3 regions of the Kitasatospora sp. NPDC059088 genome follow, and region 1 is predicted to be linked to each of the others. Evidence: riboswitches for the same ligand, from Rfam matches in the RefSeq annotation. Region 1 holds a riboswitch; each other region holds the start of a gene.
The links. Region 1 has a riboswitch for cobalamin ahead of ACFWXO_RS15780 (peptidase). Riboswitches for the same ligand answer to the same signal wherever they lie in the genome.
Positions count from the first base shown of each region.

Region 2: another riboswitch for cobalamin. It lies ahead of ACFWXO_RS37400 (CoA-acylating methylmalonate-semialdehyde dehydrogenase); the one in region 1 lies ahead of ACFWXO_RS15780 (peptidase).
Region 3: another riboswitch for cobalamin. It lies ahead of metE (5-methyltetrahydropteroyltriglutamate--homocysteine S-methyltransferase); the one in region 1 lies ahead of ACFWXO_RS15780 (peptidase).

Region 1 covers NZ_JBHYGR010000029.1:25,594-35,578, forward strand. Annotated here, with positions in the region: gene ACFWXO_RS15735 (ATP-binding protein) at 1-212, shown strand, start outside; gene ACFWXO_RS15740 (DUF6458 family protein) at 318-539, shown strand; gene ACFWXO_RS15745 (ATP-binding protein) at 626-1,057, opposite strand; gene ACFWXO_RS15750 (STAS domain-containing protein) at 1,170-1,544, opposite strand; gene ACFWXO_RS15755 (SpoIIE family protein phosphatase) at 1,645-5,499, shown strand; gene ACFWXO_RS15760 (peptidoglycan-binding protein) at 6,230-6,568, shown strand; gene ACFWXO_RS15765 (hypothetical protein) at 6,659-6,856, opposite strand; partial or broken gene ACFWXO_RS15770 (enoyl-CoA hydratase-related protein) at 6,871-7,068, shown strand; gene cobF (precorrin-6A synthase (deacetylating)) at 7,115-7,873, opposite strand; cobalamin riboswitch at 7,985-8,133, shown strand; gene ACFWXO_RS15780 (peptidase) at 8,232-9,338, shown strand; gene ACFWXO_RS15785 (flagellar hook-length control protein FliK) at 9,368-9,865, shown strand.
Region 2 covers NZ_JBHYGR010000133.1:898-10,047, reverse strand. Annotated here, with positions in the region: gene ACFWXO_RS37425 (3-hydroxybutyryl-CoA dehydrogenase) at 1-325, opposite strand, end outside; gene aceB (malate synthase A) at 353-1,963, opposite strand; gene aceA (isocitrate lyase) at 2,114-3,409, opposite strand; gene ACFWXO_RS37410 (short-chain fatty acyl-CoA regulator family protein) at 3,769-5,160, shown strand; gene ACFWXO_RS37405 (hypothetical protein) at 5,307-5,528, shown strand; cobalamin riboswitch at 5,770-5,961, shown strand; gene ACFWXO_RS37400 (CoA-acylating methylmalonate-semialdehyde dehydrogenase) at 6,158-7,657, shown strand; gene ACFWXO_RS37395 (acyl-CoA dehydrogenase family protein) at 7,663-8,808, shown strand; gene ACFWXO_RS37390 (enoyl-CoA hydratase/isomerase family protein) at 8,808-9,150, shown strand, end outside.
Region 3 covers NZ_JBHYGR010000133.1:10,487-20,471, reverse strand. Annotated here, with positions in the region: gene ACFWXO_RS37455 (HAMP domain-containing protein) at 1-707, shown strand, start outside; gene ACFWXO_RS37450 (SpoIIE family protein phosphatase) at 764-3,322, shown strand; cobalamin riboswitch at 3,494-3,663, shown strand; gene metE (5-methyltetrahydropteroyltriglutamate--homocysteine S-methyltransferase) at 3,841-6,156, shown strand; gene ACFWXO_RS37440 (hypothetical protein) at 6,253-6,981, opposite strand; gene ACFWXO_RS37435 (hypothetical protein) at 6,993-7,352, opposite strand; gene ACFWXO_RS37430 (glycoside hydrolase domain-containing protein) at 7,349-9,547, opposite strand; gene ACFWXO_RS37425 (3-hydroxybutyryl-CoA dehydrogenase) at 9,838-9,985, opposite strand, start outside.

The sequences.
Region 1 (9,985 bases):
GCGGTGCGCTGGAGCTCGCGCTGCACGCGCGTCCGGGCACGCTGCGGATCGAGGTCAGCGACGGCTCCCCCGTCCTGCCCGCTCTCCGCCTCCCGCACCTGCCCGGTACGCCCGGCGGCCACGGGCTGGTCATCGTCGAGCGCGCCTCCTGCCGGTGGGGCGCCGAGACCCACGAGCTGGGCAAGACCGTGTGGGCCGAGGTCCGGCTGTAGCGACCCCGCCGGAAAGCCCGCAGACGATTCCGCCGATGCCGACATTCAATCCCGGATCCAGGGCACCCGAGGAGCAGAGAGCCGACTGACGAGGAGTGGGACAGCATGGGTATCGGTGGCTGCATCGGATTGTTCGCCCTCGGCGCCATCATGGTCTTCGCGACGGACTGGCACCTGAACGGAATCAACGTGCACACGGTGGGCTGGATCCTGATGGCCGCCGGACTCCTGGGCATGATCACCTATGCGAACATCTACCGCCGGCGGCGCCTGGTCCGCCGGATCGGAGTGGACGAGCCGGTCGAGGAACGCCGCTACTACGAGTAGGCGTCGGGCCGGGGGAATCGCCCGCGGTCAGCGCGGCCTGTGCCGTCCGCGGGCACGACCGGGCGCCGTCGCCGGTCGGCTGCGGCTCAGTAGGCGAACGTGGCGCGAATGCGCTTGCCCCCGTTCGGCAGGGGCTCGATGCGGCAGGTGTGCGCGAGGATCTGCACGAGCGCCCAGCCGCGGCCTCCCGGTGCTTCGGGGGCCCGCTGGTCGAGCGGCTCACCCGTGGGGTGGCGTTCGTCGGCGTCCTCGACATCGACGACGAGCCGGCGGCGCTCGTGGTCGATGCGGGCGTGGAAGCCGGTCAGCCCGCCGGCGTGCCGGTGGGCGTTGACGACCAGTTCGGTGGCGGCGAGCTTGACGTCGGCGAGCAGGCGGTCGGTGTCGCCGTCCAGGGTTCGGACGAGCTCGGTGAGCAGGGCGCGGGCGTCGGCTGCGGTGACCACCCGCCGGGGTCGGTGACGGGTGCCGTCCGCGCCCGGTCCGTCGGGTGAGACCGTTCCGTCGGCGTGGGACATGATGCGGCCTCGTATCAGGGTCTTGTGCGCGGAGCGAGCAGAGGAAGGACGCTGTGGGGCGCTGTGCGATGCGTGTGCCCGGAGAGTGGTGGTTGATGCCCGGACGGAGTGGTCACGTCGGGCCGGTGCCCGTGGTGGGCGGTCGGCGGAAGGCCGCGGCCATCCGCGCGGCCTCGCGCGGATCGGGTGCGAGGGTGAAGTGGCGGTCCGTCGCGGTGACCTCGAGCAGGCGGCTGACGGCGCTGGTCAGCGGCCCCACCAGGAGGAGCAGGCCGCCTTCGGACCGCATCCGCCGGTCGGCGAGGACCAGGAGGCGCAGCGCGAAGGAGTCGGCGAAGGTGACCTCGGCGAGTTCCACGGCGAGCACCGGCGGCCGCGCGGCGACCGCGGCGTCCAGCTGCTCGGAGAGCTCGGCCCCGCGGTCGTAGTCGAGTTCGCCGCTCAGCGCGAGCACGGCCATGCCCGGGGTGTTCCTGTGGTCCGTCACCCGGCCGATGCTATAGACCTCGGGGTGGCGGCCGGGAGGCGGGTCACCTGCCCGTAAGGTCGTCCACCGGTGCGTCGGCCGGCCCGGCCGACGCGGCACGATGACCCGGTCCAGTGCGGTCGGGTGTGCCCACGTCGACGGGGGAGGAACTCCGGTGCCAGGTGCAGTGCTGCCCCCGGCGGGAGGTGTGTTCGGCGCCGACCCGCTCGTCGGCGCCGACCTGGCCCGGGTCGACTGGGCGGCGACGCCGCTGGGAGAGCCGGAGCACTGGCCGCAGAGCCTGCGAACCGCCGTGCAGATCCTGCTCTCCTCCCGGTTCGCGATGTGGATGGCCTGGGGCCCGGAGCTGACGTTCTTCTGCAACGACGCCTACCGGCGCGACACCCTGGGGCAGCGGTACCCGTGGGCGCTCGGCCGGCCCTTCCCCACGGTGTGGCCGGAGGTCTGGGAGGATGTCCGCCTCCGGGTCGACAGCGTCCTGCACGACGGCGTGTCGACCTGGGACGAGGACCTGCTGCTGTTCCTCGAACGCTCCGGGTACCCGGAGGAGAGCTACCACACGTTCTCCTACAGCCCGTTGCGCGACGAGTCGGGCGCCGTGGCCGGCGTGCTGTGCGTGGTCAACGAGGAGACCCAGCGGGTGGTCGCCGAGCGGCGGATGGCCACCCTGCGCGACCTCGGCTCGGACCCCGGCGCGGTACGCACCGAGGGCGAGTTCCTGGCGTTCGCCGCGGAGCAACTCGCCCGCAACCCCTACTCGATGCCCTTCACGCTGACCTACCTGTTCGAGGAGGGCGGATCGGCGCGCCTGGCGGCCTCGTCCGGCATCGACGCCGCCCACCCCGCGGCCCCGGCGCGCCTTCCCGCCGACACGGAGGTGCCGTGGCCCGTGGCGGCGGCCCGCCAGGGACACAGCCGGGTGGTGGACCTGGACGCGGCACCGGTCTTCGACGGACTGCCGCACGGGATGTGGAGCGAGCCGCCGGCCCGGGCACTGGTGGTCCCGCTGACGCGCGCGGGGGAGAGCCCGGACGGTTTCCTCGTGTCCGGGCTGAACCGGTTCCGGCCGCTGGACGGTGACTACCGCGCCTTCCTCGGCCTCGTCGCGGGCCACCTGGCCGCCGGGATCGCCAGCGCCCGCGACCACGAGGCGCAGCGGCGGCGTGCCGAGGAACTCGCCGAACTGGACCGGGCGAAGACCGCGTTCTTCTCCAACGTCAGCCACGAGTTCCGCACCCCGCTTACCCTGATGACGGGTCCGGTCGGGGACCTCCGCCGACGGCTGGCCGACGCCGGAGAGGACGTCCGGGCCGATCTGGAGGCCGTCCACCGCAACGGCCTGCGGCTGGGCCGGCTCGTCAACGCCCTGCTCGACTTCTCCCGCATCGAGGCGGGACGGTTGCGGGCGGCTCCGGTGCCCGTCGACCTCTCGGCGGTCACCGCCGACCTGGCGTCCGTTTTCCGCTCCGCGATGGAGGCGGCGGGCCTGGCGTTCGAGGTCGACTGCCCGCCCCTGCCGGCCCCGGTCGCGCTCGACACGGGACTCTGGGAGCAGGTGGTGTTCAACCTGCTCAGCAACGCCCTCAAGTTCACACCCGAAGGCGCGGTGCGGGTGCGGGTACGCGCGGTGGACGGGCGCGCGGAACTGACGGTGCAGGACACCGGCACCGGCATCCCCGCCGCCCAGCTCCCGCACCTGTTCGAACGGTTCCACCGGGTGGACAATCCCCGGGCACGCTCGCAGGAGGGCAGCGGCATCGGCCTGGCCCTGGCCAGGGAACTGGTCGAACTGCACGGGGGCACTCTCACCGCCGTGTCGGTCGAGGACGAGGGCAGCAGCTTCATCGCGGCCCTGCCGCTCCGCCCCGGGGCGCGGCCGACGGAGCCCGCCAGCTCCGGTCCGCCGTCCCCGGGGGCGCAGTCGTACCTTCAGGAGGCCCTGGGCTGGCTCCAGGACGCCGAGGAGCCCGACGGCCGGTACGCCGACCCTTCCCGGGACGGCTCCCCCGCGACCGCCGCGGCCGCCACCCGCGTGCTGGTCGCCGACGACAACGCGGACATGCGCCGCTACCTCGCGCGCATCCTGCGCGGCGCCGGCCACTTGGTCACCGTGGTTGCCGACGGTCGGCGCGCACTCGCCGCGGCCCGGGCCCACCTCCCCGACCTGGTGGTCAGCGACGTGATGATGCCCGGTCTGGACGGACTCCACCTGGCCCAGGCCCTGCGGACCGACTCCCGCACCGCAGGGGTGCCCATCCTCCTCCTCTCCGCCAGGGCCGGACAGGAGGCCGCCGTCGAAGGACTGGCGGCGGGCGCGGACGACTACCTGGTCAAGCCCTTCGCCGCCGCCGAACTCCTCGCCCACGTACGCTCGATCGTCGACCTGTCCCGGGTCCGCAGCCGACACGCCCGCTGGCGCACCGCGCTGGTCGACTCCCTCCATGACGCCTTCTTCGTCTGCGACGGGGACGGCGCCGTCGTCGAGACCAACCCGGCCTTCGCCGCACTGCTCGGCCACGGCCCCGAACACCTCCCCAGCGCCCCGCCCCACCCGTGGTGGCCGGACGCCGACACCGAGCCCGACGCGCACCGGCGGACGGCGCGCGCCTTCGCCCGCCTCGTCTCCGGGGACGGCGGCCGTGCCACCCTGTCCGTGCGGCACGCCGACGGGAAGCGGCTGTGGGTGCAAGCGGCCTGCAACCGCGTCCAGGACCCCGACACGGGGACCACCGTCACCGTGGGAACCTTCCGCGACGTCACCGCCGAGTACCACGCGATCCGGCGCGAGGGTGCGGTCGCGGCCTTGGGCGAGATCGTCGCCGACGCGGTCGGCGTCGCCGGGGCCCTCGACGGAGCCGTGGCCGAACTGCGGGCCCTGTGGGACGCGGAACGGGTGCTCGCCGTACTGCTGCCCCGCGAAGCCGCACCGGTGCCGGTCGCCTGGGCCCCGGCCGCCCAGGAGGCGGCGGCCGTTCCCCGGCACCGCGATCTCGCGGCCGTGGCGGGAGCCCCGATGCTCGCGCCGATGGCAGTGCCGGGCGGGGCCGTGGTCCTGCTGGAGCACCCGGCCGGCCCGCTCGCCCTGCTGGTCGAGCTGGGCGGACGCCGGCCCTTCACCCGCGAGGACGAACTGCTCCTCACCCTGCTCGCCGGTCGTCTGGCCCAAGGGCTCGCCCGAGCCCACCGGATCGATCAGCAGCGCGAGACGGCCATCGCCCTGCAACGCGCCATCCTCGGCCCCGCCGATCTCCCGCAGGACTTCGCGGTCCGCTACGAACCGGCCACCCGCCCCCTGGAGGTGGGCGGCGACTGGTACGACACCGTCCCCCTGCGCGACGGCCGGATCGGCATCGTCGTCGGCGACTGCGTCGGCCGCGGGATCGAAGCCGCCACCGTCATGGGCCAGTTGCGCAGCGCGTGCCGTGCCCTGCTGCTCCAGGACCGCAGCCCGGCCCGCACCCTCGCCGCCCTCGACGAGTTCGCCGCCGGCGTCCCCGGGGCCCTGTGCACCACCGTCTTCTGCGCGGTCCTCGACCCGGTCACCGGTGTCCTTCGGTACTCGATCGCCGCTCACCCGCCCGGCATCGTCGCGCTGCCGGACGGCGGGACCGTCCTGCTCGACGACGGCCGGTCGCTGCCCCTCGCCGTGGCCCCCGACACGGTCAGGCCGGAGGCCGTCGCGGTGCTCCCGGCCGGCTCCGTCCTGCTGCTGGCCACCGACGGCTTGGCGGAACGCCGCGGGGTCCCGCTGCCCGAGAGCGTCGAGCACGCCGCCCGGGCCCTCGCCGAGAACGTCGGACTCCCGCTCGACCGGCTCGCCGACCGGCTGATGCAGACGCTGGCCCCACCCGGCGGTTACGAGGACGATGTCGCGCTGCTGCTGTACCACCACGGCGTCGCCCCGGCCGAAGGGCCACCGGACGGTGGCGATCCGATCGGGCAGCAGCCCTGGTGACGTGCCGTGGCATCCACGACGCCGCGCCGCGGGACGACGGCGCGCGACGACCGCTCGGGGCTGCACCCGGCCCCGTCGCCCCGACCTCCGGCTCCCGTACGGCCCCCGGTACCGGGTGTGCAGCAGCCCTCGGCGTTCCGGGCGGGCGTCGTGCCGGGAGCGAGGAGGCGGAACGGCCGTCCGACGACGGCCCGGTGGTGCATGAAGTGGTGGCACGGGGGTAGCCGGAGGTGTGTGGACAGGCCGGCGGCGCGCAGGTTACCCCCCGGACTCGGCGCGCCGCTCCTGTCCTCCGGCCGGTCTCGCTGCGGTGAGACCGGCCCCACTCCTCTCCCGGGTGGTCTTCGTCCGACGCTGCCGCCTCGGGCCGTGCGCCTCCCTGGTGTGTGCTTCGCGCACGTTCTCTCCTCGGTCCATTCCGAAGGTTCTGGGGCTGGGTCGGGCAGGTCGTCGCCCCCGGTGGGGACGGGCGGCCCTGACCCTGGCCCCACAAGTGGTGCGCGACCCTCACCCACCGGATTCCGGTCACCGCCGGCGGCGGCCGCACCACCGGCGACGTCCAGCTCGCCCACTGGATGGGCAGCCTGACTGGTTTCTTTCTTGATCATTTCAGGTAGGATCCCTGGCGCTGATGACTGGTCTTCGTCATCACCAGAGCCACCGGGGGATGGCCCCAGAAATGGATGTAGTCGCTATGAGAGCACGCGCACTGGCACGTGTCGCTGCGGGCGTGACGTTGTCACTGTCCGTGGTCGTCGGCCTCAGCGGAACGGCCGAGGCCTCCACCACCGCCCCTTACGTGCAGAAGGGGTCGCACGGACCCGCGGTTTCGTGTGTTCAGGCCTTCCTGAACGGTGTCGGCCTCGGCCACAGGATCGCCGTGGACGGCGACTTCGGGCCGGATACGGAGGGCATGGTCGAGGACTTCCAGCGCGCGTACGGCAACGGCCTCAGCAGGGACGGCATCGTCGGGCCCAAGACCGGTACCGCCCTGTGGAATTCGTACTGGCAGATCAATCCGCAGGGCGGCTTGCAGTACTGCTACGACTACATCCCGACGAACTCGTAGCCTCGCTGATGATGCCGGACGGCCCCGGCGCTCCTGCGCAGCGGAGATCCCGTTCCAGCACCGCACCCGCCAGAGCCCGACGTACCGCGCTCACGCCCCCGACGTCGACAACCCGGCGTCCGGCGCTGATGATCGGCCCTTCGGACCGTGAACCACTCCTTGTCCTCGGCGGAGCTGTACGCCAGGACGATGATGCCCGCGATCGATGCCGGCCAGCGAGATGATCGAGCCGCGGGAGAGCAGCTGGATCACCCCGGTGGCGATCGTGAGCCACTCGATCACCAGCACCGTCTTCCGGGTCCGCCGAGACCGTCGCGGCGATGTCCACCCCGGCGGCGGTCATGCTCAAGGAGAGCGTCAACCGCTCCTTCGAGACGACGCTCGCCGAGGGCGTCCGCTTCGAACGCCGGCTGTTCCACTCGGTGTTCGCCACGGCGGACCAGAAGGAGGGCATGGCCGCCTTCGCCGAGAAGCGGGCGCCGAAGTTCGAGCACCGCTGACGGTCCGCGCGTGCGCAGCCCCCTCGCCCGGGGCGGCGCACGCCGGTCAGCCCTCCGACCGCCGCAGCAGGTAGGTGTCCATGATCCAGCCCTTGCGCTCGCGTGCCGACTCGCGCAGCTCGCGGATCCGTGGGGCGGCTTCGGTCAACGGCCCGGCGACCAGGATCTCGTCGGGAGTGCCGAGGTAAGCGCCGTAGTGGATCTCCAGTCCCTGGGGGTCGAGGCCGGTGAAGGCGGCCCGGCCGTCGAGCATCACCACCACGTCGTCCACCCCCTCGGGGAACCCCTCGGCCAGGCGGCGGCCGGTGGTGATCTGCACCGGGCGGCCGACCCGGGTCAGGGTGGTGCGGTGGGCGGCGGCGAGCGCGGAGACACTGCTGATGCCTGGGACCACCTCGTAGTCGAACGCGACCGCGCCGCGGGCCCGTACGTCCTCCACCACCGCGATGACGCTGTCGTAGAGGCCCGGATCCCCCCAGACCAGGAAGGCACCCGTCTCGCCCTCGCCGAGGTGCTCGGCGGCCAGCCGCTCGACCAGGTCGGCGCGCCGGAGGCGCCAGTCGTCCACGGCGGCGGTGTACGCGGGCGTGGTGCGGTCCCGCTCCGCGTCCGGTGCCTCGACCACCCGGTGCCCGGGCCGGCCGTGCTCGGTCAGCATCCGGCGCCGCAGGTGGATCAGGTCCTGTCGTTCCTCGCTCTTGTCGAGGATGAAGAACACGTCCGTGCGACCGATCGCCCGGACCGCTTGCAGGGTGAGGTGGTCGGGGTCGCCCGCGCCGATGCCGATGACGAAGATGTGCCGCATGGGAGCCATTCTGCCGTCCCTGAGGACCTGGCCAGGACGGCGGGGAGAGGAGCGCGCGTCGCGACGGCGGGTGCCGGGCAGCGTGGTGTCGCGCTCGAACCCTTGACCGGATCTTTTCCGTGTCGCCATGATGGGCCGTCAAGTTGTGACTCCGCCCTCGGGGGAAGTCCGGTTCGAGTCCGGCGCTGACCCGCAACGGTAGGCCTCCGACTCCGCGTCGGTGGCGAGCCCGAGTACCCGTCGGCGGAGGTGTGTCGTCCACTCCTCCCGTCGTGGTCTGCGGGCCGGAGCTCAGAGGGCTGCCCGGTGCGTCGCCGAGGCCCTCCGGGCCCCTGTGTGCGGGCCCGGAAAGGTCTCCATGCCCGCGCTCCGCCGCACCCTCGGTCTGCTCGCGATACCCGCTCTCGCCCTTGCCGCCGCGCTTCCGGCGGCCACCGCCGCGAGTGCCGCGCCCGCCGCCCCGACCTCGTCCGCGACGTTCCGCCCCGACGCCGCCGCGGGCGGCTGGCTGGCCCGCCAGCTCGTCGGCGGCGACCACTTCGAGTCCGTCTTCAACGGGACCGCCTACCCCGACCAGGGCCTGACCATCGACGCGGTGCTGGCCTTCGCCGCCTCGCGCAGCTCCGACGACGCCGCCGCGAAGGCCACCGCCTGGCTGGCGAAGCCCGAGATCATCAGCGGCTACCTCGGCGACGGCACCACCGAGGCCTATGCGGGCGCGACCGCCAAGCTGCTGCTCGCCGTCGAGGTCCGCGGCGGGGACCCGACGGCCTTCGGCGGCGTCGACCTGCCGGCCCGGCTGCGCTCGCTGCAGACCGCCGGAGGCCGCTTCTCCGACCGCTCCCAGTGGGGCGACTACAGCAACGCCTTCGGCCAGTCCCTCGCCCTGATCGCCCTGCACCGCACGCCCGGTGACGCCCCGGCGGCGGCCGTCGACTTCCTGGCGAACAGCCAGTGCGCGGACGGCGGCTTCCCGGTCTCCTTCGGCCAGGCCGCCTGCACCAGCGACCCCGACGCCACCGCGCTCGCCGTCCAGGCCCTCGCCGCCACCGGTCGCGCCGCCAAGGCGAACACGGGACTCGGCTGGCTCACCGCCCACCAGAACGGCGACGGCGGGTTCGCGGCCGCCGGGGCGACCGCCTCCAACGCCAACACCACCGGCCTGGCCACCCAGGCGCTGTTCTCCGGCGGGCGCCTGGCCGCCGGGTTCAAGGGCTGGAGCCGGCTGGTCAAGTTCCAGCAGGACTGCTCCGCCGACCAGGCGGTCCGCGGCGCCGTCGCCTACGACGCGAGCGGTTTCAACGCGGGCAACGGCGCCCGGGCCACGGCACAGGCCGTCCTCGGCCTCGCGGGCACCCCGCTGGCCACGCTGTCCGCCGCCGGTGCACGCCCCGGCGCCCCGACCCTCGCCTGCCCGGCCACGGACACGGCCAGGGACACGGCCACGCCCACGGCCGTGCGCTGAACGAGCCTGACTCCAGGAGGATTTCACCGATGACCGACACCTTCACCGCGGTCCGCCCGGCCCGCCGTGCCCGCCCGGCCCGCCGTACGCTCGGGTCGATCGCCGCTGCGGCGGCCCTCACGGCCGGCCTGCTCGGCGTCTCCGCCGTCCAGGCCCCGCAGGCGCGGGCGGACGCCTGCACCGGCACCACCGGGGTCACCGTCGTGGTCGACTTCACCGCCGTCGGCGGCGGCGTCCAGACCGGCTGTGCGCCCGGCGACCCGGCCAGCGGCCTGGCCGCGCTGACCGGGGCCGGTTTCTCGTACTCCTTCCACCCGCGCTTCCCGGGCTTCGTCTGCACGATCAACGCCCTGCCGACGACCTGCACCAACCCGACCGGCAGCGCCTACTGGTCGTACTGGCACGCCCAGCACGGCGGCCCCTGGTCGTACAGCAACCTGGGCGCGGGCAGCTACAACCCGGCACCCGGCGACGTCGAGGGCTGGTCCTTCGGCGCCGGTGCCCAGCCGGGCATCACCGCGCCCTGAACCGCGTCCTGAACCGCGTCCTGAACCGCGGACGCCGACCGGTGCCCGGCTCCTCTCCCGGGAGGGGCCGGGGCACCGGTGACCCCCCCACCGCTGCGCGTCAGCCCCGGTGCCGCACCC
Region 2 (9,150 bases), on a different contig from region 1:
CCTCGACGACGGCCTCGACGACGAGCTGGCGGTCCGCCAGCGCCGCCGGGTCGTCGGCGAACAGCAGGTGCGCCCAGGAGGACTCGCGCTCGGCCGGGTCGATCCGGCCGCGGTCGACGGCGCGGTGCAGGGAGCGGTCGATGCGGCCGCGGGCGGCCCGGAGCGCGGCCCGGTCCTTCTCGCAGACGACGGTGTCCAGGCCGGCGCGGGCGAAGACCTCGGCGATGCCCGCGCCCATCTTTCCGGCGCCGACGACGGCGACGCGGCGGATCTCGTTCGTTCGGGTCTCGTCCGTCGGGAGCTCGGTCGTTCGGATGTCGTTCATGGTGCGGTGCCTCCGTGGTGGTGTGGCTCAGGCCGTGGCGCGCACGCGGACCAGGTGGCGGGCGTAGGCCTCGGTGGTGAGGAAGGCGGGCAGTTCGTCGCCGAGGGAGGTCTCGGTGAGGACCCGTACGGCGGCGTCGAGGAGCTCGGGGTCGACGCCCTCGGCGAGGAGGGCGGCGCGCTCGCGGTCGATCAGCCGGCGCACCAGGTCCGGGGTGGCGAGCGAGCCGCCGGTGAGCCGGGTGCAGTGGTGCTGCCACTGCCAGATCTGGCAGCGGGCGATCTCGGCGGTGGCGACGTCCTCCATCAGGCCGAACACGGCGACGGCGCCGGCGCCGCCGAGCCAGGCGGTGAGGTAGCGCAGGGCGACGGCGACGTTGGCGCGCAGCCCCTGGTCGGTGGGCAGGCCGGCGGACAGCCGGTGCACGCCCAGCAGGTCGTCGGCGGTGACCTCGACGTCCGCGCGGGTGCGGTCGAGCTGGTGCGGGAACGCGCCGAGGACGGCGTCGAAGGCGGTGCGGCAGGTGTCCACCAGGCCGGGGTGGGCGACCCAGGAGCCGTCGAAGCCGTCCCCGGCCTCCCGCTCCTTGTCGGCCCGCACCTTGGTCAGGGCGACGGCGTTGGCGGCCGGGTCGCGCTGGGGGATCGCGGCGGCCATCCCGCCGATGGCGTGGGCGCCGCGCCGGTGGCAGGTGCGCACGAGGAGGTCGGTGTAGGCGCGCAGGAAGGGCTGGGTCATGGTGAGGGTGGCGCGGTCCGGCAGGACGTAACGCGGGCCGTGCTGGGCGAAGTTCTTGATCAGGCTGAACAGGTAGTCCCAGCGGCCCGCGTTCAACCCGGCGGCGTGGTCGCGCAGTTCGTAGAGGATCTCGTCCATCTCGAAGGCGGCGGTGATGGTCTCGATCAGCACGGTGGCGCGGACCGTCCCGTACGGGATGCCCAACTCGGCCTGGGCGGCGGTGAAGACGTCGTTCCACAGCCGGGCTTCGAGGTGGTTCTCCAGCTTGGGCAGGTAGAAGTACGGGCCGCTGCCGCGTTCGATCTGGCGCCGGCCGCAGTGGAAGAGGTAGAGGCCGAAGTCGACCAGGGCGCCGACGGCCGGGCGGCCGTCGATCAGCAAGTGGGCCTCGTCCAGGTGCCAGCCGCGCGGGCGGACCACGATGGTGGCCGGGTCGGTCCCGACGGAGTAGTGCTTGCCGTCCGGGGTGGTCTCCTCGATCCGGCGCTCGATCGCGTCGGCCAGGTTCAGCTGGCCGGTCACCAGGTTGTGCCAGGTGGGGGAGGTGGCGTCCTCGAAGTCCGCGAGCCACACCTTCGCGCCGGAGTTGAGGGCGTTGACGGCCATCCGGCGCTCGGGCGGGCCGGTGATCTCCACCCGGCGGTCGGTGAGGCCGGGGCCGGCGCCGGCCACCCGCCAGCTGGCGTCCGCGCGGACGGCGGCGGTCTCGGGGCGGAAGTCCAGGGTGTCGCCGGACGCCAACTCGGCGGCGCGGCGCGCGCGTTCGGCGAGCAGCTCGGTGCGGCGGGCGGCGAACCCGTCGTGCAGCCGGGCGAGGAAGGCGAGGGCCTCGGGGGTGAGGACCTCCTCGAAGCGGTCCTCGGGCTCTCCGAGGACCTCGACGCGACGGGACTGGCTCATCCGGTTCTCCAGGGAAGCAGGCGGGGGCGGGTCGGGCGGGTCGGGCGGGTGGGCGGCACGGAGCTCCCTCGCTCCGCCGTACGGGCCGCCGGGGTGGCACGCTCCGGTGGGTGGACGACCGAACCCACCGGGCGGGCGGGGACCGGAGGATCAGTGGAACTGCTCGGCCTCGGTGGAGCCGCTCAGCGCCAGGGTCTCGGCGTCGGGGTTGAGCGCGGTGGAGACCTGGTCGAAGTAGCCGGTGCCGACCTCGCGCTGGTGCTTCACGGCCGTGTAGCCGTCCGGCACTGCCGCGAACTCGGCCTCCTGGAGGTCGACGTAGGCCGTCATGCCGTGCTCGGCGTAGCCGCGGGCCAGCTGGAACATCGAGTGGTTGAGGGCGTGGAAGCCGGCCAGCGTGATGAACTGGAAGCGGTAGCCCATCGCGCCCAACTCCCGCTGGAACTTGGCGATCCGGTCGTCGTCCAGGGCGGCCTTCCAGTTGAAGGAGGGCGAGCAGTTGTAGGCCAGCATCTTGTCCGGGTACTCGGCCTTGAGCGCCTCGGCGAACTCCCGGGCCTGGGCGAGGTCCGGGGTGCCGGTCTCCACCCAGATGAGGTCCGCGTACGGGGCGAAGGCCAGGCCGCGGGAGATCACCGGCGCCATGCCGGGCTCGACCCGGTAGAAGCCCTCGGCGGTGCGCTCGCCGGTGCAGAAGCGGGCGTCGCGCTCGTCCACGTCGGTGGTGAGCAGGTTGGCGGCCAGCGCGTCGGTGCGGGCGACGACCAGGGTCGGCACGTCGGCGATGTCGGCGGCCAAGCGGGCCGCGTTGAGGGTGCGGACGTGCTGGGCGGTGGGGACGAGCACCTTGCCGCCGAGGTGGCCGCACTTCTTCTCGGAGGCCAGCTGGTCCTCGTAGTGGATGCCCGCGGCGCCGGCCGCGATCATGGCCTTGGTGAGCTCGAAGGCGTTCAGCGGGCCGCCGAAGCCCGCCTCGGCGTCGGCGACGATCGGCACCAGCCAGTCCGGGCCGCCGTCGGTGCCCTCGGCGGCGTCGATCCCGTCGGCGCGCAGCAGCGCGTTGTTGATCCGACGCACCACCTGGGGGACGGAGTTGGCGGGGTAGAGGCTCTGGTCGGGGTAGGTCTGGCCGGCCTGGTTGGCGTCGGCCGCGACCTGCCAGCCGGACAGGTAGATCGCCTGGAGCCCGGCCTTGACCATCTGGACGGCCTGACCACCGGTCAGCGCGCCCAGGGCGTGCACGTAGTCCTGCTCGTGGAGCTGCTTCCACAGGCGCTCGGCGCCGCGCCGGGCCAGGGTGTGCTCCTCGCGCACCGTACCGGACAGCCGGACGACGTCCGCCGCGCCGTACGTGCGCTCGATGCCGGCCCAGCGGGGGTCGGACGCCCACCGGGCGGCCAGCTCCGCCGCCTGCTGCTCCTGCTGCTGCCGAACCGACTGGGTCATGGTGATCGACTCCCGGGGATGCTCTGCGAAGGACGTTGCGAAGGATGTGAGCGACCTCTCACGACGTGGCGAGAGGGCGGCCGGGTGGCGCCGGGCAGCGGTGGAACACCGCGGGACGTGGTCACCCGGACGACAGGTCAGGGCAGTTGACCTGCCCGTTCGCCACCGTTCTGGGCGCCTCCCGGCCGCAGCACCGACTCTGGCAGCCGACGCGGCCGCCGTCACCGGTGGAGCCGTGCCAAGTTCCGCGAAGCCCGCCCGGCGAATCCGCGAAGCTTGCGAAGGCTTGCCCGGAGGCGTTGCGGCTAGGCTGCGCCGCACCGGCCCGACCCGACGGCCGGACACGGAGGTGCGGGGCGATGGGGAAGGCCTTCGCCGGGGCCAGGCTGCGCCGGCTCCGGGAGGAACGCGGACTGAGCCAGGCCGCCACGGCGCGGATGATCGACCTCTCGCCCAGCTACCTCAACCAGCTGGAGCACGACGCCCGCCCGCTGACCGTCCCCGTCCTGCTGCGGCTCACCGAGGCGTTCGGCGTGGAGGCCGGGTACTTCGCCCCGCCGGACAGCGCCCGGCTCGCCGCCGAACTGCGCGACGGCCTCGGCGAGGAGCTCGCGGCCGGCCGGATCACCCCCGGTGACCTCGACGAGGTCGCCACCCGACTGCCCGCCGTGGCACGGCTGTTGACCGACCTCGGGCGCGGCCGTCGCACCCTGGCCGAGCAGCTCGCCGTCCTCGCGGGGGACCGGGGCCCGGCCGCCGACACCCGGACCCCGCACGAGGAGGTCCGCGAGTTCTTCTACCGCCGGCAGAACTACGTCCATGAACTCGACACCGCCGCCGAGGAGTTGGCGGGCGAGATCCGGCTGCGGCGCGGCGGGGTGCGGGCGGTGCTGGCCGAACGGCTGGCCGACGTACACGGCGTACGGCTCGCCTCCGGCGGGGAGCAGCTGCACCGGTACGAGCCGCGGACCCGGACCCTGCGGCTGTCGGACCGGCTGCGCCCCGGCCAGCAGGCCTTCCGGCTGGCCACCCAGCTCGGCTACCTGGAACACGACGCGCTGCTCTCCGAACTCGCCGCCCAGGACAGCCCCGAAGGCTCGGCCGCGCACTCGCTCACCCGGATCGGCCTGGCCAACTACTTCGCCGCTGCCCTCGTCCTGCCCTACGCCGCCTTCCACGCCGAGGCCGAGTCCGCCCGCTACGACATCGAGCACCTCGCCGACCACTTCGGCGTCGGCTACGAGACGGTCTGCCACCGCCTCAGCACCCTCCAGCGCCCCGGCCTGCGCGGGGTGCCGTTCTCCTTCGTCCGGGTCGACCGGGCCGGGAACGTCTCCAAGCGGCAGTCCGCCACGCCCTTCCACTTCTCCCGCACCGGTGGCACCTGCCCGCTGTGGAACGTCTACGACGCCTTCGCCGCCCCGGGCCGGGTCCACGTCCAGGTCGCCGCCATGCCGGACGGGCGCCGCTACCTGTGGACGGCCCGCGCCGTCACCCGCTCGCCCGGCGGCTGGGGCCGACCCGGCAAGACCTTCGCCATCGGCCTCGGCTGCGAACTCCGCCACGCGTCCCGCCTCGTCTACTCCGCAGGCCTCCACCTGACCGACGAGGCCGCCGCCACCCCGATCGGCCTGGGCTGCAAGGTCTGCGAACGCCCGGCCTGCGCCCAGCGCTCGGCCCCGGCGATCGGCCGCCCGCTGGCCGTCGACGAGCACACCAGCACCTTCGTCCCGTACCCGGCGTCCTCCTGAGCGGTGCCGCACGGGGCGAGGCAGCCCCCGGAGGGCCGTCGGACGAGTACAACCACCCTTCCTGCCATCGGGTTTGGTGACATTGGGCGGCGGGCATCGCCAGCCCGGAAGCCCCGTGCACCACGGGCGGAAGTGAGGTGGGACGGATGGCCGGCGACGAGACGCCACAGCCCTTCGCGACGTTCTGCGGCAACTGCAACTGCGGTTGCCCCCAGGTGTTCCTGGACCGGGAGGCCCCGGTGGACCGGCGGGTGAGGATCACCGACGACTTCGGTCAGCAGATCCGGATGAGCGAGGACCAGTTCCGCGACCTGGTGCGCCAGGCCAAGGAGGGACTGCTGGACCTCTCCGCGGCTTCGGCCGGCTGAACGCGATCGAACGGCGCCCGGGGGCGGCGGTCCGATGACCCGCCGCCGGTCCGGCGAAGGGCCGTGGTCGCGGCCCGGGACTCGCCGATCGGTGTCGGGGACACGGACACCTCGCTCTACAGGAACGCGTGGTCGACCTCGCGCTCTGGCTCGACCGCCACCGGCCCGTCCTGGCCCTGTGACCCGTCGTGCCCCTGTGACCGCTCGGGCCCGCGCCGCGCGGCGGTGGGTCTGGACTTGCTAGGACGTCCAACTATATGGTCGACGGCAGGTCCGCGGTGTCAGGGAAGCCGGTGTGAGTCCGGCACGGTCCCGCCACTGTGACCGGGGAGTTCGTCCTCGCAGATGACGGCCACTGGCAGCCAGCCGGGAAGGCCAGGGGGCGGGCGTGGATCCGGGAGTCAGGATACCGGCCGCGGATGATCCGTGTTTTCCACGAGGATGGAGACGACACGCATGACTCCGGGCCGCTGTTCCCGCTCCGCTGCCGTGCTGCCGACCGTCGGGGCCCATCGCTCCTGACGGTTCGTCACTTTACGCCTGCCGCGACGGCGTACGACCGTACGTCCGATGCCGCGGCGTGCTCTCTCCATTCCTCCTCTCCCCACCCGTGACGAGAGAAGGAACCGATGGTCCGCGAACTGACCCACTTCATCGGCGGCAAGCGCGTCGCCGGGACGTCCGGCCGCTACGGCGACGTCTTCGACCCCAACACCGGCCGGGTGCAGGCCCGGGTGCCGCTGGCCGACCGGGCCGAGGTCGAGGCGGTGATCGCCGACGCCGCCCAGGCCCAGCCCGGGTGGGCGGCCTGGAACCCGCAGCGGCGGGCGCGGGTGCTGCTGCGCTTCCTGCAACTGGTCGAGCAGGAGAAGGAGGAGCTGGCCCGGCTGCTCTCCGCCGAGCACGGCAAGACCGTGGCCGACGCCCACGGCGACCTCCAACGCGGCCTGGAGGTGGTGGAGTTCGCCGCCGGGATCCCGCACCTGTTGAAGGGCGAGTTCACCGACAACGCCGGCACCGGCATCGACGTCTACTCGATGCGCCAGCCGCTCGGCGTGGTCGCCGGCATCACGCCGTTCAACTTCCCGGCGATGATCCCGCTGTGGAAGGCCGCACCCGCGCTGGCCTGCGGCAACTCCTTCGTTCTCAAGCCCTCCGAGCGGGACCCGTCGGTGCCGCTTCGGCTCGCCGAGCTGTTCCTGGAGGCCGGGCTGCCGCCGGGCGTGCTCAACGTGGTCAACGGCGGCAAGGAGGCGGTGGACACCCTGCTGGAGGACGAGCGGGTGCAGGCCGTCGGCTTCGTCGGCTCCACCCCGATCGCCCAGTACGTCTACGCGACGGCCGCCGCCCACGGGAAGCGGGCGCAGTGCTTCGGCGGCGCGAAGAACCACATGATCGTGATGCCGGACGCCGACCTCGACCAGGCCGCCGACGCGCTGATCGGCGCCGGCTACGGCTCGGCGGGGGAGCGCTGCATGGCGATCTCGGTGGCCGTCCCGGTGGGGGAGGAGACCGCGGACGCGCTGGTGGCCAAGCTGGTCGAGCGGATCGCCGCGCTCAAGGTCGGCCGCTCGGACGACCCGGCTGCCGACTTCGGCCCGCTGGTCGGCGCCGACGCGCTGGAGCGGGTCCGCGGGTACCTCGACCTCGGGGCCCGGGAGGGCGCCGAACTCGTCGTCGACGGGCGGGACTTCCGCCTTGAGGGCCACGAGGGCGGCTACTTCCTCGGCGCCTCGCTGTTCGACCGGGTGACCCCGGACATGCGGATCCACCGCGAGGAGATCTTCGGCCCGGTGCTCACCGTGGTCCGCGCCGCCGACTACGAGGAGGCGCTGCGGCTGCCCAGCGAGCACGAGTTCGGCAACGGCGTGGCCATCTACACCCGGGACGGCGACACCGCCCGGGACTTCGCCCGCCGGGTGGACACCGGCATGGTCGGCGTCAACGTGCCGATCCCGGTGCCGATCGCCTACCACACCTTCGGCGGCTGGAAGCGCTCCGCCTTCGGCGACCTCAACCAGCACGGTCCGGACTCGATCCGCTTCTACACCCGCACCCGCACCGTCACCTCGCGCTGGCCCTCCGGGGTCAAGGAGGGCGCGAGCTTCACCATGCCGACGATGGGGTGAACGCCGTGCACACCAGTGAACTGACGGAGGACCAGGCCGCGATCGCCGAGGCCGTCGGAGCCTTCGCCGCCGAGTACCTGGCCCCGCACGCGGTCGAGTGGGACCAGGCCAAGCACTTCCCGGTGGACGTGCTGCGCAAGGCCGCCGACCTCGGCCTCGCCGGGGTCTACGTCCGGGAGGACGTCGGCGGCTCCCAACTCTCCCGGCTGGATGGCGTGGTGGTCTTCGAAGCACTGGCGGGCGGCTGCCCGTCCGTCGCCGCCTACCTGTCCATCCACAACATGGTCGGCTGGATGGTCGACCGCTACGGCAGCGAGGACCAGCGCCACCGCTGGCTGCCCGCACTCTGCACCGCCGAGGACCTGGGCAGCTACTGCCTCACCGAACCCGGCGCCGGCTCCGACGCCGCCGCGCTCGCCACCCGGGCGGTGCGCGACGGCGACCACTGGGTGCTGGACGGCGTCAAGCAGTTCATCTCCGGCGCGGGCGCGGCCCGGGTGTACGTGGTGATGGCGCGCACCGGCGGCCCGGGCGCCTCCGGGGTGTCCGCCTTCGTGGTGGAGCGGGACGACCCGGGGCTCTCCTTCGGCCCCGACGAGCGGAAGATGGGCTGGAACGCCCAGCCCACCCGCCAGGTCGTCCTGGACGGCGTCCGGCTGCCCGCCGACCGCCTGCTCGGCGGCGAGGGCGAGGGCTTCCGGATCGCCATGGCCGGCCTGAACGGCGGCCGGCTCGGCATCGCCGCCTGCTCGCTCGGCGGCGCCCAGAGCGCCCTGGAGCGCACCACCGCCCACCTCGCCGACCGGGAGGCCTTCGGCGCCCGGCTGCTGCACGCCCAGGCGCTGCAGTTCCGGCTCGCCGACATGGCCACCGAGCTGGAGGCCGCCCGGGCGCTGCTCTGGCGGGCCGCCGCGGCCCTGGACCGGGGCGACCGGCGGGCACCGCAGCTGTGCGCGATGGCCAAGCGGCACGCCACCGACACCGGCTTCGAGGTGGCCAACCAGGCGCTCCAACTCCACGGCGGCTACGGCTACCTGGCCGAGTACGGCATCGAGAAGATCGTCCGCGACCTGCGGGTGCACCAGATCCTGGAAGGGACCAACGAGATCATGCGCGTCATCGTCGCCCGCGGCCTGATCGGAGCCGCCTGATGAGTGCCGAGGAGGTCCTGGTCCACCGCGAGGGCCGCGCCGGGCTGATCGTCCTCAACCGCCCCAAGGCGCTCAACGCCCTCACCCACGGCATGGTCCGGCGCATCGCGCGCGCCCTGGACGACTGGGAGCACGACCCGGCCGTGGCCACCGTGGTGATCACCGGCGCCGGGGAGCGCGGGCTCTGCGCGGGCGGCGACATCGTGGCCATCCACCGTGCCGCCACCGGCGGGGACCCGGGCGCCGCCGAGGAGTTCTGGCGCGACGAGTACCACCTCAACGTCCGGATCGCCCGCTACCCCAAGCCCTACGTGGCCGTGATGGACGGCATCGTGATGGGCG
Region 3 (9,985 bases), on a different contig from region 1:
CCGCCACCGCGCTGGCCACCGCCCCCTGCCACTGCGTCGTCCTGGAACTGGACCTACCGGACGGCACGGCAGCGACCCTGCTGTCCGAGATGGAGGGCGACCCGGCGCTGCACACCGTGCCGGTGCTGGCGCACAACAACCGGAGCGTCGCCGTCCAGCACCCGGACGCGGTCACCCGCCCAGGCGGGCGACCGCTGGAACTGCTCGCCAGCCTCGACGAACTGCGCGAGCGGATCGCCCTCCACATGAGCGCCGACCACCCCGGCGGCGCGCTCCCGTCGGTCCGCGACGGGGACCGGGTCCAGGCCTGGAGCCCCGCCACCGGGCCGGCCCTCGCCGGGCGTACGGCGCTGGTGGTCGACGACGACGACCGCAACCTGTACGCGATCACCAGCATCCTGGAACTGCACGGGATGCGGGTCCTCCAGGCCGAGAACGGGCGCGCCGCCCTGGAGTCGCTGACCGCCCACCCCGGCATCGACGTCATCCTGATGGACGTGATGATGCCCGAGATGGACGGGTACACGGCCACCGCGGCGATCCGCGCGATGCCCGAGCACGAGGGGCTGCCGATCATCGCCGTGACCGCCAAGGCGATGCTCGGCGACCGGGAGAAGAGCCTGGCCGCAGGGGCGAGCGACTACATCACCAAGCCGGTGGACGCGGACGAGGTGATCAACCGGATCACCCACCACCTCACCCGGTAGCCGCCGTCCGGAGTCGCCGTCCGGAGCCGCCGTCCACGACCCAGGAGCCCACCACCGTGCAGCACCCACCGGAGCAGCCCGCAGCCGATCGCGCTCGGGCGGCGGACCCGGCCACCGTCCTGCCCAGGGTCGGCGCCCAGCGCACCCCGGCCGGTCCGCAGCCGGTCGGCGACGCAGCCCCGCCCGGCGAGGCGTCCCCGTCGTACGGTCCGGAACCGACGGCCCGCCCGGCAGCCCCGGGCGGCCCGGACCCGGACCCGGACCCGGACCCGGACCCGACGGCGACCGCCATGGGCCGGCTCGCCAGCACGGTGGAGTGGCTGCGCCGGGAACTCGACCAGGCCCAGGCCGACTCGGCGGGCCGCGCCGTGGTCGAGCTGGCCGTCGGCGTCCTGGTGGAACGGCTGCGCTGCGGCCCCACCGAGGCCGCCCGCCAGCTGGAGGGCCTCGCCGAGCAGGCCGGGGTGACCACCCTGGCGCTGGCCGCCGACCTGGTCAACCCGGGGGCGGGCGACCGGATCTCCGCACTCGCCCGCGACTTCGTCGCCGGTACGGCCGTCCGTACCACGGACCCGGTCGCCCGCCGGCTGCGCAGCATCGAGGCCGACACTGTCGCGGGCGGCGACGCCGAGAGCGCGGCCCGCTCCATGCTGGAGCACGCCCTGCGGCCGCTCGGCGTGGCCGCGGTGGCCGTCTGGGCCGCCCATCCCGACCTCTCGCTCTCCCTCGCGGGCAGCGCCGGGTTCCAGCCGGAGGAGGCCCGCCGCTGGCGCCACGTACCCCCGGGCGTGCCCACGCCGGCCCGCCGGGCGCTGGACGAACGAGGCACCGTCGCCTACCCCGTGCTCGCCGACGCCTCGCTGCCCTCGATCGGCCAGCACGACGTCCGCGGCGGTCGGCTGGCCGTGCCGGCCGGGGTCGGCGGCCGGCTGATCGGCGTGCTGGAGCTCTGCTGGAACGAGGAACTCCCCGAGCGCTCCCAGCCCCTGCAACGGCAGTTCGAGGCGCTCGCCGAGGTGGCCGCCGCCACCCTGGAGTCCTGGGACGGACGGGAGTTCTCCGCCACCGATCCCGCGGACGCCCAGTTCGACGAACTGCGGCAGCTGGCCGACGGACTGTTCGACCCCTGCCTGGTCCTGCGGCTCGCCCCGGACCACGACGGACTCCCGCCCCGGTTCGTGATCCGGCACGTCAACCCGTCCTTCGCGGACTTCGCCGGCCGGCCGACGGTGGCCATCGTGGGTCGCCGACTGCTGGAGGCCTACCCGCTGGCGGCCGCACCGGGCGGTCTGGCCGAGATGGTCGAGCACGTCTTCGCCACCGGCGAGCCCTTCCGTACCCAGGACATGCGGCTGGCCGCCCTGGTCGACGGGGTGCCGCTGACCGCCCGGGCCCAGGTGGGCATCAGCCGGCACGGCACCCACCTGGTGGTCGTCTGGCGGCTCGACGACGGTACCCCGCGGGTCGCCCGACTGCTCCAGCACGCCCAACGCCTCGGCCGCATCGGCGGCTTCGAGGAGAACCTGGCGACCCGTCGGATCGACTGGAACGAAACCCTGTTCGAGCTGCACGGGCTCGCGCCGACCGACCGGCCGATCGCCCTCGACCAGCTCGCCGAGCACGCCCACCCGGACGACCGGCAGACCATCGGCCGCTTCCTGCGGACGCTGCTGCACCACCGGCGGCCCGCCTCCACCGCCTTCCGCCTCCAGCGCGCCGACGGGGTCACCCGGCACATCCGGGTGGTGGCGGAACCGGTGCACGACCCGGACAGCGGACTGCGTGTGGTCCGCGGCGCCTACCAGGACATCTCCGCCCAGCACTGGACCGAGGTCGCCCTGGCCGCCACCCGCGACCAGCTCGCCCAGAGCGAGCAGCAGGCCGCCGAGCGCAGCCGCCTCGCCCTCCAGCTCCAGCACGCCATCATGCCGCCCGCCCGGGGGCCGCTGGACCTTCACGACCTGCACGTGGCGGTGCGCTACCGCCCCGCCGAGAAGGACCACCTGGTCGGCGGCGACTGGTACGACGCCCTCGTGCTGCCCACCGGCGACGTCCTGATCTGCGTCGGCGACGTCGCCGGGCACGGCATCGAGGCAGCCACCGGCATGGTCGCGTTGCGCAACGCCCTGCGCGGCCTGGCCGCCACCGGTGCCGGACCGGGCCAACTGCTCAACTGGCTGAACAGCGTGACCCACCACCTCACGGACAACGTGACCGCCACCGCCGTCTGCGGGCTCTACGAACCCGCCACCCGGCGGCTGCGCTGGGCCCGCGCTGGCCACCCGCCACCGGTCCTGCTGCGCGAGGGCCGGGCGCGGACCCTCCCGCAGCTCGGCGGGATCCTGCTCGGCGCCGTCGACCAGGCGGACTACCAGGAGGAGGAGATCGTGCTCCGGCCCGGGGACACCCTGGTGATGTACACCGACGGGCTGATCGAGCGCCGCGACGAGTCCCTCCAGGCGTCGCTGAGCAACCTGACGACCCTCGCCGAGCGGGCGCACCGGCTGGCCGCCGAGGGTGGGGACGGCCTCGAGGGGCACCTGGACCACCTGTTGCAGTACAGCGGTGCCGACACCGACGACGACACCTGCCTGGTCGGGGTGGCGGTCGGCTGACCCGGGCCGTCGCAGCGGCCGGAGGCTGACCCCGGTCGCAGGCCGAGGTCGTCGGAGGCTGACGCCGTCTCATCATGTGGACGGTTGTGCGGTTCTCCGGCCGGAAAGCGGCGGGCTGCCCGTAGGGTGGCGGGTGCAGCTGGTTCGCCCCGTCCGCCAGGCGGGGTGTCGTAAGAGGGAACCCGGTGACGCCTTTCAACTGGCCAGTCCGGGACTGCCCCGCAGCGGTGAGTGGGAACGACCGCCGTCATACGCACTGGGCCCGGTTCGGGTCTGGGAAGCGACGGCCAGTAGGTGCCGGTCCTTGAGGAGGACGGGCGGGCCCGCGAGTCCGAAGACCTGCCACTGCCCGGGTGCGACCGTTCGCGCCCGGCCATCCGGTGACCTCGAGGGCGGGTCGGCGACCACACCTGGCGGAGCCGTACCCGTGTGCGGGGGCCCGTCCGGTCCGTCGTCCCTTCGCGTCCTCGTCCCCGTCGCCGGGCACTTGAGGAACCAGACTCGCGAAGGAGAGTCCCTTGACCACGAAGTCCGCAGCCGCGGCGACCCTCGCCACCGCCCACGGCTACCCCCGCCAGGGGCGGGGCCGGGAGTTGAAGAAGGCGATCGAGGGGTACTGGAAGGGCGCCGTCACCGCCGAGGTGCTGCTGGCCACCGCCGCCGACCTGCGCCGGGGGAACTGGCAGCAGCTCGCCGACTCCGGTATCGAGGAGGTCCCGACCGGCGACTTCTCGCTCTACGACCACGTCCTGGACACCACCGTGGCGGTCGGCGCGATCCCGCCGCGGCACCGGGCGGCGGTCGACGCCGACCCGCTGGACGGCTACTTCGCCATGGCGCGCGGCAACCAGGACGTCGCTCCGCTGGAGATGACCAAGTGGTTCGACACCAACTACCACTACCTCGTCCCGGAGTTGGGGCCGGACACCGCCTTCGCCGCGAACCCGGCCAAGGCCGTCGCCGAGCTCAGGGAGGCCCTCGCGCTCGGCCACGGCGCCCGTCCGGTGCTGGTCGGGCCGGTCAGCTACCTGCTGCTCGCCAAGCCGGCGCCGGGGGTGGCCCCCGACTTCCAGCCGATCACCCTGCTGGACCGGCTGCTGCCCGTCTACGCGGAACTGCTCGCGGCGCTCCGGGCCGCCGGTGCGGAGTGGGTGCAGCTGGACGAGCCCGCGCTGGTCCAGGACCGGACCCCGGCCGAGCTGAACTCCGCCGCCCGGGCCTACCGCGAGCTGGGCGCGCCGACCGAGCGCCCCAAGCTGCTGGTGGCGAGCTACTTCGACCGCCTCGGCGACGCCCTGGCGGTGCTGGCCAAGGCCCCGGTGGAGGGCCTGGCGCTGGACTTCACCGGACCGGCCGCCGCCAACCTGGCGGACCTCGCCGCCGTCGGCGGGCTGCCCGGCAAGCGCCTGGTCGCCGGGGTGATCGACGGCCGCAACATCTGGATCAACGACCTGGGCGCCTCGCTGGCCACCCTGGCCACCCTGCTCGGGCTCGCCGACCGGGTCGACGTCGCGCCCTCCTGCTCGCTGCTGCACGTGCCGATCGACGCCACCCTCGAACGCGACATCGACCCGCAGATCGCCCGCTGGCTCGCCTTCGCCAAGCAGAAGGCCACCGAGACCGCGCTGCTGGCCCGCGCCCTGCGCGAGGGCACCGGCGCGATCACCGCCGAACTCGCCGCCAACCGCGCCGACCTGGCCTCCCGCGCCAGCTCGCCGATCACCCGCGACCCGGCCGTGCGCGCCCGCACCGCGGCCGTCACCCCGGGCGACGCCCGGCGCGCCCAGCCCTACCCCGTACGGGCCGCGGCCCAGCGGGCCCGGCTCGCACTGCCGCTGCTGCCGACCACCACCATCGGCTCCTTCCCGCAGACCACCGAACTGCGCGTCGCCCGGGCCGACCTGACCGCCGGGCGGATCGACGCCGCCGCGTACCGGGAGCGGATGGAGGCGGAGGTCCGCGAGGTGGTCGCCTACCAGGAGAAGGCCGGCCTGGACGTCCTGGTGCACGGCGAGCCCGAGCGCAACGACATGGTCCAGTACTTCGCCGAGCAGCTCACCGGCTACCTGGCCACCCGGCACGGCTGGGTGCAGTCCTACGGCACCCGCTACGTCCGGCCGCCGGTCCTGGCCGGGGACATCTCCCGCCCGCAGCCGATGACCGTCGACTGGTTCCGCTACGCCCAGGACCTGACCGACCGCCCGGTCAAGGGCATGCTGACCGGCCCGGTCACCATGCTCGCCTGGTCCTTCGTCCGCGACGACCAGCCGCTCGCCGAGACCGCCCGGCAGGTGGCCCTCGCCCTGCGCGACGAGGTCGCCGACCTGGAGGCCGCGGGCGCCGCCGTCGTCCAGGTCGACGAACCGGCCCTGCGCGAGACCCTGCCGCTGCGCGCCGCCGGCCGCCCGGCCTACCTGGACTGGGCCACCGAGGCCTTCCGGCTGGCCACCTCGGGCGTGCGCGCCGACACCCAGGTGCACACCCACATGTGCTACGCCGAGTTCGGCGCGATCATGACCGCGATCGACGAACTCGACGCCGACGTGATCTCCCTGGAGGCGACCCGTTCGCACATGGAGGTCGCCGGGGAACTGGCCTCCGCCGGGTACCCGCGCGAGGTCGGCCCGGGTGTCTGGGACATCCACTCCCCGCGGGTGCCGAGCACCGAGGAGGCCGTCGAGCTGCTGCGGGCCGGACTGGCGGCGATCCCCGCCGAGCGGCTCTGGGTCAACCCCGACTGCGGCCTCAAGACCCGCGGCTGGCCCGAGACCCGCGCCTCGCTGGAAAGCCTGGTCGCCGCCGCCCGCCGCCTGCGGGCCGAACTCGCGGGCTGATCGGGCGGGTTGATCAGATGGGCTGATCAGGCGGGCCGATCGGACGGGTTCGGGGGCGGGCGCGGCACGGCTGCCGGGCCCGCCCCCGTGGGGTGGTCAGCCCGCGCGCTGGGTGCGGGCCAAGGTGCTCGCCTCGGTGCGGCGGTCCGGGGAGGCCACGTCCACCGGGGTGCCGGCGCCCGAGCCGGGGCGTTCGGCCCAGCCGCGCAGGCGGTCGGCGAGCCGGTTCACCCGGCGGTCCTGCGGGCCGAGGGCGAGGTAGAACAGCGACTCGTCCACCTCGTCGTCGTCCCCGCCCCAGCGCACCACGCCCTGGCAGTCGGCGAGGATGTCGCGCAGCACCAGTTCCTGGTGGGCGAAGAGGCCGCCCTTGGCCGAGGCGCCGGGGCGGATGCGGACGGCGGTGCCGGAGGCGAGGTTCGACTCCGGCAGTGCCGTCCGCAGCCCGCCGATCTCCTGCCAGCCGAGCAGGTCGCCGTCGGGGAGTTCCTCCACCTCGTAGTGGAAGCGCCGGATCAGGTGGACGAGGATCTCCTCGACGTCGCCGATCCGGAGGTCGACCGAGAGCCCGGTGCCGGCGACCTGGCGGGTCCAGACGGTGGAGACGTGGTTGGCCTCCTTCTCGATCGTCCAGCCGTTGGCGCTGGTGGGGAGCTTCCGTTCGGGGAGCCCGGGAGCCTGCGGCGGGGTGGTGCCCGGGGCGGCCGAGGCCGTGCCCGGGAGCAGGGCGGCCGTGGCCGCGGCCGCGCCGAGGACGGCGGCGCCCCGGACGGCGGTCCGTCGGGTGACGGTGCGCCGGGTGACGGTGGTCTGCACGTTTTCCAACTCTCTTTCTCCTACAGGACGACGATGAGCACGAAGGTGGGCACCAGGGTCAGCAGGACGCTGGTCGGCCAGTACACCGCGCGGCGGCCGTGCGGGGCGGTGCGGCGCCGCAGGGCGCGGTTGGCGAACCACCACAGGACGGCGGAGCCGAGCACCAGGGGGCCGGGCAGCAGCAGCCACGGCAGGACACCGTCGTTCTCCGTCGGCTCACGGCTGGTCCAACCGAGCGCGGCGAGCGGCCAGTTGGCGGCGAAGTAGTAGAGCAGCCAGACCGGGACGATGCCGGGCACCCCCAGCAGGAGGTTCACGACGGCGGCGGTGGGGGAGTAGTCCCGGGGCCGTTCGGCGTCCGCCGGGGCAGCGGAGCTCACTTGGTGCGGGAGAGCAGGTTGTAGCCCTCCAGGACGTTGTACAGGCCGATCAGCTCGCGGCCGTACTGCTGGGCGTCCTCGCCGAGGCCGTTGTACCGGGCGAGCAGGGCCTGGGTGTCGGCCGGGCCGGTGGTCAGGTCGGGGCGGGCGATCTTGAGCTGGTGGGCGTTGTAGACCGTCAGGTAGGCGACCGAGCGGATGTTGTAGGCCGGGTCCTGGAGCTTGTCCCAGACCTCCCGCAGGTTGGGCTCGGCCAGCGGGGAGCCGTTGATCAGGCCTTCCTTGAGGCAGTAGTTGCGGGCGGCGATGGCGACCCGGGCGAAGATCTGGCCCCAGCCCGTGCTGCAGTCCTCCAGGATCCCGTTGCGGACGCCGGCGTCGGAGACCGCGTCGAGCGGGTTCAGCTTGCGCAGCTCCCACAGGACGGGGGCCTGGATCAGGGCCTTGCGCAGCTTCAACTCGCGGGCCAGCGCGGTGAACAGCCAGTCCGCGCTGAGCACCAGGTCGTACGCCTTGGTGGTGGAGACCCCGCCGAGGGTGACCCAGTCGGAGTCCGTCCAGCCGGAGCCGCCGGTCTCCGGGACGCCGATCGAGGTGAGGTACTTCTGCACGTCGCGCAGCATCGGGTCGCGGTAGGCGGTCTTGTCCAGGTCCACGTCGAGCCCGGCGACGCTGGGCAGGCCCGGGTCGAAGTCGCCCTGGCCGGTGTCCCGGCCGGAGGCGATGTTGTTGTCGATCTCGATGGCGCCCGCGCCCGAGCCGACGGTGATGGTGGCGATCTGGTCGAAGGCCCAGTTGGTCGGCATCGGGTAGCCGAGGTTGCCGGAGAAGCCGCTGGACATGTCGGAGACGAAGCTGGTCTCCGCGTAGCCCGCGTCGGCGACCCGCTGGCAGACGTTGCGCGGGCCGTAGATCCCCACCCGGTACGGGGAGTTCTCGCTGATGGTGTGGTGGACGCCCCGGAAGTGCGGGACGATCTTGGCGGTGACCTCGCCGTCCATCGCGTCGTAGTCGACGGCGAAGTAGATGGTGGTGCCGGGCTTGAAGCCGTGGAAGCGCGCCCACTCGACCGCGCGGAAGGCGTCGTTGTTGCCCTGCTCGTAGCCGAAGTAGTCCGCCGACCGGCTCCAGGTCTGGTAGATCGGGAAGCAGCGCAGGCCGTACTGCTTGATGGTGGCCAGCTCGCCCGGCTGGATCTGCTTCTCCGGCAGGCTGGTGGTCGAGGCGTTGGAGAGGTACCGGCCGATGTACTGGTAGCCGGCGTCCTTGAGCGCCTGGGCGCGGGCCGGGGTGATCTTGGTGACGCCGTCGCAGGCCGTGCCCCGGCGGCTCTGGTCGCCGTAGGAGACCAGCAGCGAGGCCCAGGTCTGGAAGTCGCCCGCGCCGGTGACCGGCAGCTTCACGAAGGACTGGAAGGCCTCCACGCCGCTCTTCACGGTGGCGGTGAAGTCGCCGAGCGGGACGTCCCGCTTGTTGAGGATCATCGCCGCGGTGAACAGCGTCGGCCAGGTGCCGGTGGCGCCGACCGTGAGGGTGCGGCCCTTCAACCCCGCCTGGGTGCCGGGGCCGAAGGCGCCGTTCGCGGTGCCGTCGGCCATGCCCAGCTCGTACTGGATCGCCAGCAGCATGGACTTGGCGACGTCCCGGGAGTGGTGCCCGTCGCAGGGGATGACGAAGAAGTCCTTGCGGTTGACGTAGCGGCCGTTCAGCCACCGCTGGATGGCCCGGACGCCGTCCGTGCCGCCGTTGACGGTGACGTAGGCGTCCATGGTGAGCAGGCCCTTGACCACCTTGGGTTCGAGGGCGCTGCCCGGGAACACCGACTCCAGGCCCATGTGGGTCTTGAGCCTGCCGACCGCGGCCTTCACCCGGTCGTTGTACTTCCCGTCGATCTCGCCGCCGTCGTAGCCCTTGCAGTACAGGGCGGCCTGGAGGATACGGCAGAAGTTCGCGGACGGGACGGTCGACTCGTCGAGCCTCGGGTACTTGGCCTGGAGGGTCGAGAGGGTGGTCGGGCCGAAGGAGTTCGACAGCGCGGTGATGCCCATCTCGTACTGGAGCGCGCGGGTCAGCGCGTACATGGTCGGCCAGCCGGTGCGGCCGTCCTCCTCCAGCTTCGAGATGCCGAGCATGGCACCGCTGTTGTAGGTCGTGTTGATGAACTTCTGAGCCAGACGAACCATCTCGTCAGCCATGAGCTGTCTCCCGTGTTCCGGTGGAGCGCCGCCACCCCTCTCCGGGGCACGGGGGAGACCGCGGGGCGGCCGGGCGCGAGCAGGGCGGCACCTCCGCCACCGTGGCGGTCCGGTGGAACGAGGCCGGCGGTGATGCCCCCCCTGGAAACGGCCGCGGTCCCCCCGTTGCGGCACGAGGAGGAACTTTACCAGGGCTTTGGGGAGAATTGACCTGCTGTTTGGTTCTGCTCGGCTCGGCCTGGTTCGGCCCGGCGCGGCCCGGTGCTCTTCTCGGGCCCGGTGATCCGGGGTCAGGACGTCCGGTGGGGGTGGAAGCCGTGGCCGCTCTTGCGACCGAGGAGGCCGGCCTCGACCATCCGGGAGAGCAGTGGCGGCGGGGCGTAGAGGGGCTCCTTGTACTCGTCGTACAGGGAGCGGGCGATGGCCTCGACGGTGTCC